2 regions of the Streptomyces sp. NPDC127117 genome follow, and region 1 is predicted to be linked to the other one. Evidence: predicted binding sites of a transcription regulator. Region 1 holds the regulator's gene; the other holds the start of a gene.
What was found. The regulator HrcA, encoded in region 1, represses chaperone genes, less so after heat shock. The targets are predictions, from matches to a motif close to TTNGCACTCNGNNNNNCNGAGTGCNAA.
Positions count from the first base shown of each region.

Region 1 (9,324 bases):
GCAGGTGGGGGCGGCAGGCGCCGATGAACGCCAGGTCGAAGACATGGGCGTCGTAGACCGGGTCGAAGGACCGCTCGGAGAGGAACGCCAGGTGCTTGCCGTCACCGGTGAACGCGGGGGCGAAGTCCCGGAAGCGCAGCGGGGTGGCCTCGGTGACCGACAGATCGGCGAGGTGCGCGAGCTTGAGCCGGCTGAGCGGTTCGGGTCCGGGGTGGGACCAGGCGAGCCAGGCGGAGTCGGGCGAGAAGACGAGGCCGGAGGCTTCGCCGTGCTCGCTGCGGTCCACCTCGTGGACCTCGCCGCTCTCCCGCTCGACGATCAGGATCCGCCCGTCGTGCGCGGCGACGGCGAACCGGCTGCCGTCGGGGGCCGGGGTCAGGTCGAGGACCCGGCCGATACGGCCCGCGGCGAGGCGGCGCGGTACGGCGCCGGGGGCGGTTCCGGTGGCGGGGGCGCACTCCAGGGCGTCGTCGCCCTCGGCGTCGGTGACCCAGACGACGTGCTGGTCGCCGTCGGCCTGGAAGGTGCGGGGCAGCCGGGCCCGTACGCCCGGTTCGACGGCGAGCGCGCGGGCCGGGCCCCCACTGTGGGTGACCCAGTGGACGGCGCCGCGCGTCCCCACGGCGCTGCCGCGGCCGGTGCGGTCCGGGGACGCGGCGTCGAGGTGGCTGCCGGCGTGCACGGGGTGCGGCTGGAGGTCGGCGCGCTGGCCGCCGAGCCGGATGTCGACGCGGCGGGGCCCGTCGCCCCCGAGGTCGTCAAGCAGCCAGAGTTCACCGGCCGAGGCGTAGGCGACCCGGGTGCCGTCGGTGGACGCGTGGCGGGCGTAGAAGCCCTCGATGCCGGTGTGGCGGCGCAGGTCGGAGCCGTCGGGGAGCGAGGAGTAGACCGCGCCGACGCCTTCGTGGTCGGAGAGGAAGGCGATCCGCTCGCCCACCCACATCGGGCATTCGATGTTCCCGTCGAGGTCGGCGTGGAGCCGTACGAACTCCGCCGGGCCGTCGGCGGGGGGCTCCTGCTCGATCCACAGCTTGCCCGCCGTGCCGCCCCGGTAGCGCTTCCAGGCGGCGGCCTCGCGCCCCATGGTGACCGAGAGCAGCAGGACCCGGCCGCCGGGCCCGTACGCGACCGAGCCGACCGGCCCGTACGGCAGGGTCCGGGCGGGTCCGCCGTCGACCGGGACGGCCCTGGCCCAGGTGCGCCGGAGCGATGCCTGCCCCTGGGAGCTGATGACGAGCACCTCGCCCTCGGGCGTCCAGCCGTGCACGGCGGTCCGTGCGTCGCCCCAGTAGGTGAGCCGCTCGGAGGGGCCGCCGTCGGCAGGCGCGATGTGCACCTCGGGGGCGCCGTCCCGGGTGGTCGTCCAGGCGACCCGGGTTCCGTCGGGCGATATCCGGGGGCCGGCGACCGGCCGGTTGTCGGCGCAGACGCGCCAGGCTCGGCCGCCGTCCAACGGCGCCAGCCAGACATCGTCCTCGGCGGTGAAGGCGATCGAATCGCCCTGGACATGGGGGTATCGGAGGTAGGCAGACTGCGTCACACCGGTCACCCTAGGTCGCGGTCCCGTTCCGCGTAAGCGGGTTGGCCGGAGTTCGACGGGCCGCCGGGAGGGCGGACCGGATCACTTGCCCATGGGCGTCTCGGTCACCGTCACCGTGACGGTGACCACCGGCCCGGGGCCGCCGGCCGGCGGCGGGTTCACCACCGCGGTCGACGGGGCGGCGTCGCAGTTGCCGAGCACATCCGCCCGGAAGACGGACCTCCCGCCCGTCTTCGCGGTCAGGTCCCCCCGCACGCACCGGCCGCCCAGCTCCTGGGTCACCTTGCCGCTGAGGGTGATGGCCTCGCCCTGTCCGGTCTTGCCGGTGCAGTCGACGTCCGCGATCCGGCGCACGGACGCCGAGGGCTGCGCGCCCCCGGCCCGGTCCCCGTCGACGCCCGCCGTGCAGTTCAGCCACTGCACATCGACCCCGTTGCGCTCCAGTGCGCCGGTGCCGACCCGGTCGGTGGTCACGGCGATGGACGCGGAGTTCAGCCCGCCCTGGGGGTCACAGGCGGCAGCTCCCGCGACCGCCGCGACCACGAGTGCGGACGCGGCCAGAAAGCGCCGTTCTCTTCCCTGACCCCATGCCCTTGATGTCCCCATACGGGCAGCTTCCCACCGTTGCCCCACCGCGCGGTAGACGGCGTGCGGGGACAGCTGGGGTGGCACCGGAGCGCAAGCGGGGGCTCACGACCAGCGGCCGGTGCGCCCCAGCAGCAGTGCGGTTGCCGCCGTGCCGGCCGTGGAGGTGCGCAGCACGCTCGCGCCGAGCCGGCAAATCCGGGCGCCCGCCGCGGTGAAGGCCGCCAGCTCGTCCGGCGAGACCCCGCCCTCGGGGCCGACGACGAGCACGATCTCGCCCCGGTCGGGGAGCGGGACGGTGGCCAGCGGCTCGCTGTCGTGCCCCCGGTCCTCGTGCAGGACGGCGGCGAAGTCCGCCGCGGCGACCAGGGCGGCCGCCTGCTTGGTGGTCATCGCGTCGGCCACGTCGGGGAAGCGCACCCGGCGGGACTGCTTGCCCGCCTCCCGGGCGGTGTTGCGCCATTTCGCGAGGGACTTGAGACCTCGGTCGCCCTTCCACTGCGTGATGCAGCGCGAAGCCTGCCAGGGCACGATCGCGTCCACGCCGGTCTCCGTCATCGTCTCCACGGCGACCTCGCCCCTGTCGCCCTTGGGCAGGGCCTGGACGACGGTGATGCGGGGGGCGGGGCGGGGCTCCTCCAGGATCCCGGTCAGGCCGGTGACGACGAGCCGGTCCTTGCCCTCGGCGGCCAGGACGATGCCTTCCGCCCAGTGGCCGCGCCCGTCGGTGAGCACGACGTCCTCACCTGCGCGCAGCCGCTTCACCGACACGGCGTGCCGGCCCTCGGGCCCCTCCAGGACGAACTCGGGCCCGCCGGGGACCTGTTCGACGACGAAGACCGGTGCGGTCACTGCGTACTCCCTGTGCTCACTGCCGTCCGTGCGGCGTCCAGTTCTTCGGCGAGCAGCCTGACCAGCCGGCCGGCCGGCAGCTCGCGTGCCATCCGGTGCCCCTGGCCCGCCCAGAGCGCCATGCCCTGCGCGTCCCCGGCCTTGGCCGCCGCCTTGCGCAGCCCGGCGGTCAGATAGTGCACCTGCGGGTAGGCGGCGGGGGCGTACGGGCCGTGCTCGCGCATGAACCGGTTGACCAGACCGCGGGCCGGGCGGCCGGAGAACGCCCGGGTCAGGGCGGTCCGTACGAACAGCGGGTTGGTCAGCGCCTGCTTGTGCAGCGGGCTCGCCCCGGACTCGGGGCAGACCAGGAAGGCCGTGCCGAGCTGCGCCGCCTCCGCGCCCGCGGCCAGCACCGCGGCGATCTGGGATCCGCGCATCAGCCCGCCGGCCGCGACGATCGGTATCTGCACGGTCTCGCGGACCTGGGACACCAGCGAGAGCAGCCCGATTCCGGCGCCGTCGGTCTGCGGGTCGTCGCGGTGGGTGGACTGGTGGCCGCCCGCCTCGACGCCCTGGACACAGAGCGCGTCGGCGCCCGCCCACTGGGCGGCCTGGGCCTCCTCGGGCGTGGTGACCGTCACGATGGTGTACGTGCCGACGCCGGCGAACGCGTCGAGGGTGTCGCGGGTCGGGCAGCCGAAGGTGAACGAGACGGCCGGGACCGGATCGTCCAGGAGTATGGCCAGCTTGGCGTCGTAGCCGTCGTCGCCGCTGGAGTCCGGGTCGCCGAGCGGGGTCTCGTACCAGGCGGCCTCGCCCGCGAGCTGGTGCCGGTACACCTCGACGGCGCTCGGGTCGGCGAGTCCCGGCTGCGGCATGAAGAGATTGACGCCGAAGGGCTGACCGGTCAGCCCGCGCAGCTGTTTGATCTCGTTGTACATGCCGTCCGCCGTCTTGTACCCGGCGGCGAGGAAACCGAGCCCGCCCGCCTCGGAGACGGCCGCGACGAGCTGTGGACAGGACGTGCCCCCCGCCATCGGGGCCTGCACGATCGGATACCGGCAGAGATCGGTCAACGCGGATGACATGACCGCATCGTGTCACGTCCCCGGCCGCCCGGGGCGCCCACCCCGGGGTCCGCTTTGTACTCAAACGCCGGACGGGCCCGTCGAGCGGGTCCGTCCGGCGTCCGGGAACGGCTTGCGGAGTCGGTCAGCGGCCGTTGAAGGCGTCCTTCAGCCGGGAGAACAGCCCCTGCTGGCCGGGCTGGAACTGGCCGGTGGGCCGCTCCTCACCGCGCATCTTCGCCAGGTCGCGCAACAGTCGCTCCTGCTCCGGGTCGAGCTTCGTCGGGGTCATCACCTCGACGTGCACGATCAGGTCGCCGCGCCCGCCGCCCCGCAGATGCGTGATGCCGCGGCCGTGCAGCGGGACCGACTGGCCGGACTGGGTGCCCGGCCGGATATCGACCTCCTCCAGGCCGTCGAGCGTCTCCAGCGGCACCTTGGTACCGAGCGCGCCCGCCGTCATGGGGATGGTGACCGTGCAGTGCAGGTCGTCGCCGCGGCGCTGGAACACCGCGTGCGAGAGCTCGTGGATCTCCACGTACAGATCGCCGGCCGGGCCGCCGCCGGGGCCGACCTCGCCCTCGCCCGCGAGCTGGATGCGGGTGCCGTTGTCGACACCGGCGGGGATCTTCACGGTGAGCGTGCGCCGCGAGCGGATGCGGCCGTCGCCGGCGCACTCCGGGCACGGGGTCGGCACGACCGTGCCGAAGCCCTGGCACTGCGGGCAGGGCCGCGAGGTCATGACCTGGCCGAGGAAGGACCGGGTGACCTGGGAGACCTCGCCGCGGCCGCGGCACATGTCACAGGTCTGCGCGGAGGTGCCGGGTGCGGCACCCTCGCCGCTGCACGTCGTACAGACGACGGCCGTGTCGACCTGGATGTCCTTGGTGGTGCCGAACGCCGCCTCGGCGAGATCGATCTCCAGCCGGATCATCGCGTCCTGGCCGCGCCGGGTGCGCGAACGGGGTCCGCGCTGCGACGACGTACCGAAGAACGCGTCCATGATGTCGGAGAAGTTGCCGAAGCCGCCCTGTCCGAATCCGCCCGCGCCCGCGCCGCCGGAGGCGGACAACGGATCGCCGCCGAGGTCGTAGACCTGCTTCTTCTGCGGGTCCGACAGCACCTCGTAGGCGGCGTTGATCTCCTTGAACCGCTCCTGGGTCTTCGGATCGGGGTTCACATCCGGGTGCAGCTCGCGGGCGAGCCGCCGGAATGCCTTCTTGATCTCGTCCTGAGAGGCGTCGCGGCGCACGCCGAGTACGGCGTAGTAGTCCGTGGCCACTTACGACTCCGCCAGGATCTGTCCGACGTAACGTGCCACTGCGCGTACCGCTCCCATCGTTCCGGGGTAGTCCATGCGGGTCGGTCCGACCACGCCGAGTTTGGCGACTGCCTCGTCGCCCGAACCGTAGCCGACCGCGACGACGGACGTGGAGTTGAGCCCCTCGTGGGCGTTCTCGTGCCCGATACGTACGGTCATGCCCGAGTCCTTGGCCTCGCCGAGCAGCTTCAGCAGCACGACCTGCTCCTCCAGTGCCTCCAGCACCGGCCGGATCATCACCGGGAAGTCGTGCCCGAAGCGGGTGAGGTTGGAGGTGCCGCCGATCATCAGCCGCTCCTCCGTCTCCTCGACGAGGGTTTCGAGCAGGGTGGAGAGCACGGTGGACACGGTTCCCCGGTCCTCGCTCTCGAAGGATTCCGGCAGGTCCTGCACCAGCTGCGGGACGTCCGCGAAACGGCGTCCGACGACCCGGCTGTTGAGCCGGGCCCGCAGATCGGCCAGAGAGGTCTCGCCGAACGGGGCGGGGCAGTCGATCATGCGCTGTTCGACCCGGCCGGTGTCCGTGATGAGCACGAGCATCAGCCGGGCGGGTGCCAGTGAGAGCAGCTCCACATGCCGGACCGTCGACCGGGTCAGCGAGGGGTACTGCACGATGGCGACCTGCCGGGTCAGCTGCGCGAGCAGCCGTACGGTGCGGCCCACGACGTCGTCGAGGTCCACCGCGCCGTCGAGGAAATTGTGGATGGCGCGGCGCTCCGGCGTCGAGAGGGGCTTGACCCCCGCGAGCCTGTCGACGAAGAGCCGGTAGCCCTTGTCCGTCGGGATGCGTCCCGCGCTGGTGTGGGGCTGGGCGATGAAGCCCTCGTCCTCCAGCACCGCCATGTCGTTGCGGACGGTCGCCGGGGAGACCCCCAGCTTGTGCCGCTCGGTGAGCGCCTTGGAGCCGACGGGCTCCTCCGTGCCGACATAGTCCTGGACGATGGCGCGAAGCACTTCGAGTCTGCGTTCGCTGAGCATCGCGCACACCTCCAGCTGTGTTTCCTCGTTGGTTCTCGGGTCGTTCCTGTTTCTCTGCCCAGGAATCCTCCTGGCACTCTGTCATCGCGAGTGCCAGCAACCCCCCGGCCAGTGTACGGCGGCCGAGTGGGGGCCTAGCAAGGGCGACCGGCCACGCTACCGCGAGACCGCGCAGGTCGTTGCCGATAGCGTCGCGGTATGGATGCCTCTTGGGAAGAGTTCGGCTGGGAGCGACTCGGTCACGGAGTGGGCCGGCGGCGCCTTCCCGGATGGGACGCGACGGTCGCACTGGTGGTCGGAGCGGACGCGGTGCTGCTCTACGACACCGGATCGACGCTCCGTGAAGGCGCCGAGGTGCGGGCCCAGGCGCAGGCCCTGCTCGGCCGGAGGGTGACGCATATCGCACTCAGCCATCCCCATTTCGATCATGTACTGGGCACCGCCGCGTTCTCCGGCGCCCAGGTGTACGGAGCGGTCGGCATGCGGGAGCTGCTGAAGCACGGGGCGGACGAGCTGCACACCGCGGCCGTGCGCCACGGGGTCGGCGAGCACGACGCGGCGGAGGCCGCGGACGCGCTGGTCGCGCCGCAGCACGAGGTGTGCGGCGAGTGGACGGTCGACCTGGGCGGCGGGCGCGAGGTGCTGCTGGCCGACGTGGGCCCCGCGCACAGCGGCCACGACCTGGTGGCGGTCGTCCCCGGCTCCCCCGCGGTCGTGCTCTGCGGCGACCTGGTCGAGGAGTCCGGCGAACCCCAGGCGGGCTCGGACGCCTTCCCGTCCCGCTGGCCGGCCTCGCTGGACCGGCTGCTGGCACTGGGCGGCGAGGACGCGGTGTACGTGCCGGGGCACGGGGCGGTGGTGGACGCGGCGTTCGTACGGGATCAGCGCGAACAACTGGCCGTACGCTTCGGCGTGTCGTGACCCCCGGTCGTCCTATCGTCGTCCGATGCGCAGCTACCAGCCGGACCTGACCCCGCCGTGGAAGAGGTCCGCCCCCGTTCCCGAGGTCCCCGCCGAAGCCGATCTGGTCGTGGAGGAGGTCTCCACCGGATTCTGCGGTGCGGTGATCCGCTGCGAGAAGACGGCCCAGGGGCCGACGGTGACCCTGGAGGACCGCTTCGGCAAGCACCGGGTGTTCCCGATGGAGCCGCGCGGCTTCCTGCTGGAGGGCCGGGTGGTCACGCTCGTACGCCCCTCGGCCGCCGCTCCGGTGCGCCCCGCGCGCACGGCCTCGGGTTCGGTCGCGGTCCCCGGCGCGCGCGCCCGCGTCGCACGGGCGGGCCGGATCTATGTGGAAGGCCGGCACGACGCGGAGCTGGTCGAGCGGGTCTGGGGCGACGACCTGCGGATCGAGGGCGTGGTCGTCGAGTACCTGGAGGGCATCGACGACCTCCCCGCCATCGTGCGCGGGTTCTCCCCCGGCCCGGACGCCAGGCTGGGCGTCCTGGTCGACCATCTGGTCCCCGGCTCCAAGGAGTCCCGGATCGCCGATCAGGTCACGGACGAGAACGTACTGGTGGTCGGCCACCCCTACATCGACGTGTGGGAGGCCGTGAAGCCGTCCTCCGTGGGCATCGCGGCCTGGCCGGTGGTGCCGCGCGGCCAGGACTGGAAGACGGGCGTGTGCCGCGCCCTGGGCTGGCCGGAGAACACCGGCGCGGCCTGGCAGCACATCCTGTCCAAGGTCCACTCGTACCGCGACCTGGAGCCGGCCCTGCTGGGCTCGGTGGAACACCTGATCGACTTCGTGACGGCGCCGGAGTAGCCCGCCGACCCATCCGCCGATTTGAGGTGCTGAATCAAGCCCCTCCGACGATCGAGGAGCGGGGGTCCGGGGTCGGCGTCCCCGGCTACGGGAAGGGGCGGGCGGGGGACCAGGCACACCGCACCCGCACCGCCCGTCCCCCGCGCCTCAGTCCACCAGATCCCGCACCACCGCATCCGCCAGCAGCCGCCCCCGCAACGTGAGCACCGCCCGCCCCCGCTCGTACGGCGCCGCTTCCAGGAGCCCGTCCGCCAGAGCCCGGCGGGACGCGGCCAGCCCGGCCGGAGCCAGGATGTCGAGCGGGCAGCCGTCCTGGAGCCGGAGTTCCAGCAGGATCCGCTCCACCCGCCGGTCCTCCTCGGAGAGGACCTCGCGCCCGGCCCCCGGCGACCGCCCCTCGGCCAGCGCCTGCGCGTACGCGCCCGGGTGCTTCACGTTCCACCAGCGCACCCCGCCGACGTGGCTGTGCGCCCCGGGCCCGGCGCCCCACCAGTCGGCGCCGCGCCAGTACAGCTCGTTGTGCAGGCAGCGGCCCTCCGGCGTACGGGCCCAGTTCGACACCTCGTACCAGGAGAAGCCCGCCGCGGCCATCGCCTCGTCCGCGATCAGATACCGGTCCGCGTGGGCGTCGTCGTCGGTCATCGGGATCTCGCCGCGCCGGATCCGGCGGGCCAGCTGCGTGCCCTCCTCGACGATCAGCGCGTACGCCGACACATGGTCCGGTCCCGCCCCGATCGCCGCGTCCAGCGAGGCCCGCCAGTCGTCGTCGGACTCCCCCGGCGTGCCGTAGATCAGGTCGAGGTTGACGTGCTCGAAGCCCGCCTCCCGGGCCTCGGCGACACACGCCTCGGGGCGCCCCGGCGTATGCGTACGGTCGAGGATCTTCAGCACGTGCTGCCGGGCGCTCTGCATGCCGAAGGAGATCCGGTTGAAGCCGCCCTCCCGCAGCTCCGCGAGATACGCCGGACCGACGGACTCCGGATTGGCCTCGGTGGTGATCTCGGCGTCGTCCGCGAGCCCGAACTCCTCCCGGATCGCCCCCAGCATCCGGACCAGGTCGGAGGCCGCCAGCAGGGTCGGCGTACCGCCGCCGACGAAGACCGTGCGGACCGGCCGGGGGTCGTCCCCGAGGACCTTGCGGGCCTGGCGGACCTCGCCGATCAGATGGGTCGCGTAGTTGTCCCGGGAGGCCAGCGCGCCGCCGGAACCGCGCAGCTCGGTCGCGGTGTAGGTA
Region 1 is NZ_JBHXTM010000003.1:74,869-84,192, reverse strand. It holds gene ACFVH0_RS03860 (S41 family peptidase) at 1-1,540, opposite strand, end outside; gene ACFVH0_RS03855 (hypothetical protein) at 1,622-2,146, opposite strand; gene ACFVH0_RS03850 (16S rRNA (uracil(1498)-N(3))-methyltransferase) at 2,231-2,977, opposite strand; gene ACFVH0_RS03845 (nitronate monooxygenase) at 2,974-4,047, opposite strand; gene dnaJ (molecular chaperone DnaJ) at 4,172-5,308, opposite strand; gene hrcA (heat-inducible transcriptional repressor HrcA) at 5,309-6,325, opposite strand; gene ACFVH0_RS03830 (MBL fold metallo-hydrolase) at 6,524-7,246, shown strand; gene ACFVH0_RS03825 (DUF3097 domain-containing protein) at 7,272-8,090, shown strand; gene hemW (radical SAM family heme chaperone HemW) at 8,238-9,324, opposite strand, start outside.

Region 2 (9,324 bases), on a different contig from region 1:
GGACTGCCGGGCGACCGGGGCAGGACCGCCGCCCGGCTCGACGTGACGGGAGCGCTGCTGGCCACCGCCGGTACGACGCTGCTGGTCCTCGGACTGGTCCGCACCTCGACCGACGCCTGGGGATCCCCCCGGACGCTGGGCACCCTCGGCGCCGCCGTGCTGCTGCTGATCGCCTTCGTCGCCGTCGAACTGCGGACCAGCACTCCGCTGCTCCGCCCCGGACTGCTGAAGGGGCGGCCGGTCCTGGCCGCGAATCTCTTCTGCCTGCTGCTCAGCTCCGGGCAGTTCGCCGCGTTCTACTTCGTCTCGCTCTACATGCAGCAGGTGCTCGACTACGGGCCCACCGCCGCCGGCGTCTCCTTCCTGCCGTTCACGGCGGGTGTCGTCGCCGGCTCGGTCATCGCCACCCGTACGGTCGCGTCGTTCGGCACCGGACGGCTGCTGGCGCTCGGCGGCGTCCTGGCCGCGCTCGGCCTCGCCGGATTCGCCGCGACCGCCCGGGCCGACGGCAGCTTCCTGTACTCGATCCTCGGCCCGTCGCTGGTCTGCAGCGTCGGCGTCGGGATGTGCTTCGTACCGCTCGGCACGGCGGCCACGACCGATGTGGCGCCCGACGAGACGGGCATGGCCTCCGGGCTGCTGAACAGCGCCCGCCAGGTGGGCGGCTCGCTGGGGCTCGCGATGCTGGTCACCGTCGCCGCCCGGGTCACCGGCGACGGGCACCGCCCGGCCGACCTGGCGGCCGGGTACTCGGCGGCGTTCTGGGTCTGCGCCGGACTGCTCGTGGTCGCGGCGGTGGCGGCCCTGCTGCTGCTCCCGAAGAACTCGGCGCGCAGCGCCGGGACGGCTGCCGCGGAGGCTGCCGCGAGGACCGCTCCCGAGGCCGCGGCGGATGTCGCCCCGGATGTCGCCCCGGATGTCGCCCCGGATGTCGCCCCGGATGCCGCTCCGGATGCCGCTCCGGTGGCCGCTCCGGTGGCCGGTCCGGAAAATTCTCAGAAGAATTTCCAGGGACCTGTCGATCCGGCCGGGGCCCGTTCGACGCAGGGGTGAGAGGCGGGGAGAGCCCCCGCACTTTTGACCGAGGAGTCACCATGCCGCGCTTCATGTCGCTGATCCGCATCGACGAGCAGAACCCCTTCGGCGACCCGGACCCCGGGTTCGAGGCCCGTATGGGTGCCCTGTTCGAGGAGATCACCAAGGCCGGCGTCATGCTGGAGACGGCCGGGCTCACCCCGACCTCCCAGGGGTCCAGGGTCACCTGGTCCGGCGGGAAGCTCAGCCAGACCGACGGGCCCTTCACCGAGACCAAGGAGGTCGTCGGCGGCTACGCCATCCTGCAGGCCAAGGACATGGAGGAGGCCCTGGAATGGACCCGGCGCTTCCTGCGGACCCACCCGGAGAACTGGACCGTGACCTCCGAGGTCCGCCAGATCGACGAGGCCACCATGGGCGCCTGACCGGCGCGCTTGCCGCCGTCCGGCACGGCTGCTGTGATGAGTGATCATGACGGCAGCAAGCCCGGCAGCGGCGGTCGAAGCGGTCTTCAGGATCGAGTCGGCGCGGATCATCGCAGGTGTCACCCGCATCGTGCGGGACGTCGGCATCGCCGAGGAACTCGCGCAGGACGCCCTGGTGGCCGCACTGGAACAGTGGCCGGAGTCAGGTGTCCCGGACCGGCCGGGCGCCTGGCTCATGGCCACCGCCAGAAACCGCGCGATCGACCTCGTACGCCGCAAGGAGACCTACGCGCGCAAGCTCGCCGAGGTGGGGCGCTCCCTGGCGGACGTGCCGCCGCCCGAGCCCGCCGACCCGGACGCCATCGACGACGATCTGCTCCGTCTGATCTTCACCGCCTGCCACCCGGTGCTCTCCACCGAGGCCCGGATCGCCCTCACCCTGCGGCTGCTCGGCGGCCTCACCACCGAGGAGATCGCCCGCGCCTTCCTGGCCCCGGAGCCGACCGTCGCCCAGCGCATCGTCCGGGCGAAACGGACCCTGGGCCGCGAGGGCATCCCCTTCGAGGTGCCCTCCGGACCGGAGCGTGCCGCCCGCCTCGGCTCCGTGCTCGAAGTCATCTACCTGATCTTCAACGAGGGCTACGCGGCCACCGCGGGCGACGACTGGCTGCGCCCGGCCCTCTGCGAGGACGCGCTGCGGCTGGTCCGGGTGCTGGCCGGGCTGATGGAGCGGGAGCCCGAGGTCCACGGCCTGGCGGCGCTGCTGGAACTCCAGGCCTCGCGCACCGCCGCCAGGACCGGCCCGGACGGTGCGCCGGTGCTGCTCGCCGACCAGAACCGGGCCCGCTGGGACCGGCTGCTGATCCGGCGCGGGGTAGCGGCCCTGGAGCGGGCCGTGGCGGCGACCGTGGAGGGGGCCGGGCTCGGCCCGTACACCGTGCAGGCCGCGATCGCCGCCTGCCACGCGCGCGCCGTGACGTACCAGGACACCGACTGGAACACCATCGCCGCCCTCTACGACCGCCTCGCCGCGATCGCGCCGTCCCCGGTGGTCGAGCTGAACCGGGCCGTGGCCGTCTCGATGGCGCACGGCCCGGCCGCCGCCCTCGCCCTGGTCGATGCCCTGACCGACGACCCGGCGCTCAAGGACTACCACCTGCTGCCCAGTGTGCGCGGGGACCTGCTGGCCAGGACGGGGCGTACGGACGAGGCACGGGCGGAGTTCCTGCGGGCGGCCGGGCTGACCCGCAACGAGCGGGAACGGGCGATGCTCCTGGACCGCGCGGAGCGTCAGGTCCGCGACGGCCGATGAGTTCCGGGCACCGGACGGGTCTACCCTCCACAGCTTCCCGCACCGCCCGACAGGAGCAGATCATGCAGAAGATCACCACCTTCCTCTGGTTCGACACCCAGGCCGAGGAAGCCGCGAACTACTACGTGTCCGTCTTCGGCGGCGACTCGAAGGTGCTCCGGACGACGTACTACACGGACGCCGCGCCGGGACGGACGGGATCGGTGATGACCGTCTGCTTCCGGCTGGCCGGCCAGGAGTACGTCGCGCTCAACGGCGGCCCGCAGTTCCCCTTCACCGAGGCGATCTCGCTCTCCGTGGACTGCGCCACACAGGAGGAGCTGGACACCCTGTGGGCCGAGTTCACCGCCGAGGGCGAGGAGGGGCAGTGCGGCTGGCTCAAGGACAAGTACGGCCTGTCCTGGCAGCTCGTGCCCCACGGCTTCGACGAGGCGCTGTCCGACCCGGATCCGGCCAAGGCGGAGCGGGCCATGAAGGCGATGACGGGTATGCGGAAGCTGGACATCGAGGCACTGCGCAACGCCTGAACCGGCCCCCCGCGCGCGGTCGGTAGGGTCATGCTCATGTCTCGCCGAGCGCAACTGCCGCCGCCACCGCCGCCCGTGGAAATACGTTCCTGGCCCGACCGGGAGGCCATGCTCACCGACCGGGCCGCGGTGCTCGGGGAGTTGGTGAGGGCCCATGTCGCGCCGGGACGGCTGGCGATGCTGTGGCTGTGGGGCTCGATCTGCGCGCTCGGCTGGCTCCTGGTGGGCACGGCGTTCATCACCTTCGAGGAGTCGTACGACGTCATCAGCGCCGGGATCGGCGTGATCATCGCCGCCATGGGCGTCGGCTGCGTGGTGCCGGCGGTCATCGTCGTCGTCGTAGGCCTGCGCCGCGACCGCAGGATCCGCCGGCTGCTCGACGCCTGGGGCGCGTTGGCCCGCGATCCGGCGCGCGACGCGGCGCTGCGGATGCCGGGCGTCTCCCTCGCCTGGCTGCTGATGTCCTTCGCGCTCTGCGCGGCCGGGCTCTACGCCTGCTTCGCAGTCCCGGCCAGTGGCGTGCTGGACGGAGACGCCTACGGCTTGGCCGTCCTGGTCATGGGGCTCGGGCTGACCGGCTGGATCGTCGGACTCATCGGTCTCGTCAAGGCGTTCGCCCACCGGCGCTGGGTGCTGCGGGTACTGGCCGGGGTGCCCGCCCCGGAGCCGCTGATCTCCGTCGGCGGCGGTGCCCACCGCTGACCGCGGACCTATCCTGACGGGACACATGGGTCACGCCGGGGGAGGGCGACATGGAGTGGTACTGGTGGGTGCTCATCATCTTCTGGACGGGCGGCTTCGGGTGGGCCGTCGACAACGTCCGTACGGCGCTGCGCAATCGGCACACCCGCAAGCTGGAACTGATCGAGGCGTCCCGGCAGGAGCGGCTGGCCCTCGAAGCGGCCAACCAGCCGCCGGAGCCCGTCTGCGGCTGCACGCACCACCTCGCCAAGCACGACAAGCAGGGCAAGTGCCATGAGCGGGTCGAGGTGCCGACGGCCTGGGACGAGACCAAGAAGCCGGTCCGCTTCGAGTCCGGGCAGTGCAACTGCCAGCAGTACGTGGGTCCCCAGCCGCTTTCGCAGGTGTACGCCCCGGACCTGACCGACCTCGCCTGACGCCCGCCGGTCAGGCCGGTCGGGCCGGGCCGGTCAGCGGGTGGCCGATCAGCATCGTCGGTGCGCCGGCCACCCGGGTCAGGAAGACCGTCGCGGAGGCGGGCCCCTGGAGCTTCATCCTGCGGCGCAGCTCCTCCGGTTCGACCGCCGATCCGCGCTTCTTGACGGTCAGCACGCCCACCTTCCGCTCCCGCAGCAGCGCTTTCAGCTTCTTCATGTTGAAGGGCAGCCGGTCGGTGATCTCGTACCCGGAGGTGTACGGGGACTCGTACGGCTCGTCGCTCGTGATGTACGCGATCGTCTCGTCGATCAGCCGGCCGTCGCACCGGGCCACGAGGTCGGCGACCAGATGGGCGCGGATGACGGCGCCGTCCGGCTCGTACAGATAGCGGCCGACCGGGCCGACCGGCGGGGCGGGCAGCGGGGCCGCGGACCACAGTCCGGCCCCGGCCGGGAGCACGGTGGCGCGGAACGAGCCGGCCGCGAAGCCCTCGCCGAACCAGAGCACCGCCTCCTTCACGTCGCCGCCGTCCGAGATCCACTCGGCCTCCGCCTGCGCCGGGATCGCCTCGTGCGGGATGCCCGGGGCGATCTTCAGGGCCGCCCGGGGGGCCGCGAGCGCGGCGCCGGTCGCCCAGGAGAGCGGCGGTGAGTACGCCTCGGGGTCGAAGATCCGGCCCCTGCCACCGCGCCGGGCCGGGTCGACGAAGACCGCGTCGTACGGCGAGGTGTCGATGTCGGCGACATCGGCGCACCGCACCTCGATCAGGCCGTCCAGGCCCAGCACGGCGGCGTTGGCGCGGGCCACTTCGGCGGTCAGCGGGTCGCGGTCGACGGCGAGGACGGATACGCCCGCCCGCGCGAGCGCGATCGCGTCGCCCCCGATCCCGCAGCAGAGGTCGGCGAGGCTCCGCACCCCGCCGGCCGCGAACCGCCGCGCACGATGGGTGGCCACCGACGTGCGGGTCGCCTGCTCGACGCCGTTCGGCGTGAAGAACATCCGGTACGCGTCCTCGGCGCCGAACTTCGCCACCGCCCGCTGCCGCAGCCGCGCCTGTCCCAGCGCCGCCGAGACCAGCGGGGCCGGGTGGGAGCGGCGCAGCCGGGTGGCGGTGGCGAGTTCCTGGGAGGGGTCGTACGACCGCAGCTCGTCCAGCAGCGCCGCGCCCTCGGGGGTGCGCAGGGCGAGGAAGGCGGCGATGGGGTCGGGGGCGTCGGACCGGTCGTCGGCGGACGGGCCGTTCGGGGCGAGAGCGTTCACCCGCCCCATTGTGAGCCAGCCGGGTAGAGCGCCGGGCCGGGCGGCGGTGTCGGACCGGGAGGCCGATTCCGTGCTGGCAGTATGCGGCGCCATGCAGCTTGTACGACAAAATGAAAAAAACACCACGAAGCGACTCAGATCGGGCCCGCCCCGATCCGGGCGCGGCCGGGGTTCCGGCGCGCACCGGCCCGCCTGCGCCGTCCTGGCCGCACTCCTGGTCGCAGCGGTCGGCTCCGGCTGCGCCTCCGGGTCCGGTGAGCAGGCGGGCGACACCGAGCACTGGGACCGGTCCCACGCCGGGAACCCGGGCCCGAACCCGGAGTTGAACCCCGACGCGACGCCCGGTACGAACCCCGCCGCCGGGCACCCGGGCGGCCCCGGACAGCGCGCCGGCCAGGGCCGGGAACCCGGCGGGGTCCATGAGAACGCGCAGCTCAGCCCGGCCGTGCGGGCGACGCTCGCCAAGAAGTGGGGACTGGACAAGCCGCCGCTGATCGCACCGCGACCGCCCGCCGTGAAGCCGCGCGTCATCACCCGCGAGGGGTTCGAGGTGGAGGGCGGCGACGGCTCGCTGCCACCGGTCTTCACCACCGTCCCGACCAAGGACCGGGTCGTCTTCCTGACGATGGACGACGGCTCCGAGAAGGACCCCGAGCTGTTGCAGATGATGGACGAGCTGGACATCCCGTACAGCGCGTTCCTCAGCGACTACGAGGTGAGCGACAACTACGGGTACTTCGGCGAGGCGCAGCGGCTGGGCGTCGGTATCAACAACCACACGCTCAACCACCCCTATCTGCCCGGACTCTCCTACGCCGGGCAGGAACGCGAGATCTGCGGCCAGCAGGAGATCATCGAGAAGCGGTTCGGCAAGCGGCCCACCCTCTTCCGCCCGCCGTACGGCAACTACAACGGGGACACCCTCCGCATCGCGAAGGCCTGCGGGATCAAGGCCGTGCCCCTCTGGAACGCCGAGGCGTTCCCGGACCACATGGAGTGGCGCGAGGAGGACGAGGACCTGCACCCGGGCGACATCATCCTCACCCACTTCCGGGGCCGCGACGAATGGGACGGCAGCATGGCCGACCTGGTCCGGGCGGTCATGAAGACCGTCACGGACAGGGGATACGCCGTGGCCCGGCTGGAGGACTACGTATGAGAAGGGCGCACCGGCTGCTGGCCGGACTGCTGGCGGCCGGCGCGCTCCTCACCACCGCCGGCTGCGCGCAGTCGGTGGACCCGATCGAACGGCTGGGCCGCAAGGCCGTGCAGAAGGTGAACCACCCGTCGCCGACGCCGGCGGCGGGCCCGCCCGCGCGGCCGTGCGGAACGGTCCGGTCCGTCCGTACGTTGCCCCTGTGTTGTCCGGACTGTTGTCCGGACCGTGCCCCGGCGGTGACGCCACGACCGTCTCAATTGGCACTCCGCTTGACCGAGTGCTAATCCCGGTCATAGTCTCGGTGCTGGCACTCACCACTGGAGAGTGCCAGCAGTACTGCGCGACTGGCAGGTCCGGCACCCGCGACGACGGATCCACCTGGTCGCCACCCAAGACTGTTACCCCGTGAGATCTCCGAAGGGGGAGACCGGATCGTGTCGACCGCCAGCACCAAGGTTGCGATCAAGCCGCTCGAGGACCGCATTGTGGTCCAGCCGCTCGACGCCGAGCAGACCACGGCCTCCGGCCTGGTCATTCCGGACACCGCCAAGGAGAAGCCCCAGGAGGGCGTCGTCCTGGCCGTGGGCCCGGGCCGCTTCGAGAACGGCGAGCGCCTTCCGCTCGACGTCAAGACCGGCGACGTCGTGCTCTACAGCAAGTACGGCGGCACCGAGGTGAAGTACAACGGCGAGGAGTACCTCGTCCTCTCGGCTCGCGACGTGCTCGCGATCGTCGAGAAGTAATTCACCCACGTTTGCTTCTGTTCTGCGCCCCTGGCCCCCTGCGAATAACCAGCCGGGCGGTCGGGGGCGCAGTTCGTTCGAGAGGAAAGCTCAGCTCCCATGGCGAAGATCCTGAAGTTCGACGAGGACGCCCGTCGCGCCCTTGAGCGCGGCGTCAACAAGCTTGCCGACACGGTCAAGGTGACGATCGGCCCCAAGGGCCGCAACGTCGTCATCGACAAGAAGTTCGGCGCTCCCACCATCACCAACGACGGTGTCACCATCGCGCGCGAGGTCGAGCTCGACGACCCGTACGAGAACCTCGGTGCCCAGCTGGTGAAGGAGGTGGCGACCAAGACCAACGACGTCGCGGGTGACGGTACGACCACCGCCACCGTGCTGGCCCAGGCGCTCGTCCGCGAGGGTCTGCGCAACGTCGCCGCCGGTGCTTCCCCGGCCGCCCTGAAGAAGGGCATCGACGCAGCGGTCAAGGCCGTGTCCGAGGAGCTCCTCGCGACCGCCCGACCGATCGACGACAAGACCGACATCGCCGCCGTGGCCGCGCTCTCCGCGCAGGACCCGCAGGTCGGCGAGCTCATCGCGGACGCGATGGACAAGGTCGGCAAGGACGGTGTCATCACCGTCGAGGAGTCCAACACCTTCGGTCTGGACCTCGACTTCACCGAGGGCATGGCCTTCGACAAGGGCTACCTGTCCCCGTACATGGTGACCGACCAGGAGCGTATGGAGGCCGTCCTCGACGACCCGTACATCCTGATCCACCAGGGCAAGATCGGCTCGATCCAGGAGCTGCTCCCGCTGCTGGAGAAGGTCATCCAGGCCGGTGGCTCCAAGCCGCTGCTGATCATCGCCGAGGACGTCGAGGGCGAGGCGCTGTCGACCCTCGTCGTCAACAAGATCCGTGGCACCTTCAACGCCGTCGCGGTGAAGGCCCCGGGCTTCGGTGACCGCCGCAAGGCCATGCTCGGCGACATCGCCACCCTCACCGGTGCGACCGTCATCGCCGAGGAGGTCGGCCTCAAGCTCGACCAGGCCGGTCTGGACGTGCTGGGCACCGCCCGCCGCGTCACCGTCTCCAAGGACGACACCACGATCGTGGACGGCGGCGGCGAGCCCGGCGACGTCAAGGGCCGGGTCAACCAGATCAAGGCCGAGATCGACGCCACCGACTCCGACTGGGACCGCGAGAAGCTCCAGGAGCGCCTCGCGAAGCTGGCCGGCGGCGTGTGCGTGATCCGCGTCGGTGCCGCCACCGAGGTGGAGCTCAAGGAGAAGAAGCACCGTCTGGAGGACGCCATCTCCGCGACCCGCGCCGCGGTCGAGGAGGGCATCGTCTCCGGTGGTGGCTCCGCTCTGGTCCACGCCGTCAAGGTCCTGGAGGGCAACCTCGGCAAGACCGGCGACGAGGCCACCGGTGTCGCGGTCGTGCGCCGCGCCGCCGTCGAGCCGCTGCGCTGGATCGCCGAGAACGCCGGCCTTGAGGGCTACGTCATCACCTCGAAGGTCTCCGAGCTCGACAAGGGCCAGGGCTTCAACGCCGCGACCGGCGAGTACGGCGACCTGGTGAAGGCCGGCGTCATCGACCCGGTCAAGGTCACCCGCTCCGCGCTGGAGAACGCCGCGTCCATCGCGTCGCTGCTGCTCACGACCGAGACCCTGGTCGTCGAGAAGCCGGCCGAGGAAGAGGCCGAGGCCGCCCACGGCGGTCACGGTCACTCGCACTGACGCGTAACCGCTGAAGGCC
Region 2 is NZ_JBHXTM010000024.1:44,371-53,694, reverse strand. It holds gene ACFVH0_RS21835 (DHA2 family efflux MFS transporter permease subunit) at 1-1,053, shown strand, start outside; gene ACFVH0_RS21830 (YciI family protein) at 1,095-1,460, shown strand; gene ACFVH0_RS21825 (RNA polymerase sigma factor) at 1,507-2,772, shown strand; gene ACFVH0_RS21820 (VOC family protein) at 2,835-3,299, shown strand; gene ACFVH0_RS21815 (hypothetical protein) at 3,336-4,001, shown strand; gene ACFVH0_RS21810 (hypothetical protein) at 4,052-4,417, shown strand; gene ACFVH0_RS21805 (methyltransferase domain-containing protein) at 4,428-5,687, opposite strand; gene ACFVH0_RS21800 (polysaccharide deacetylase family protein) at 5,770-6,837, shown strand; gene groES (co-chaperone GroES) at 7,272-7,580, shown strand; gene groL (chaperonin GroEL) at 7,680-9,305, shown strand.
Region 2: the regulator HrcA is predicted to act here: its motif matches at 7,095-7,121, upstream of groES (co-chaperone GroES).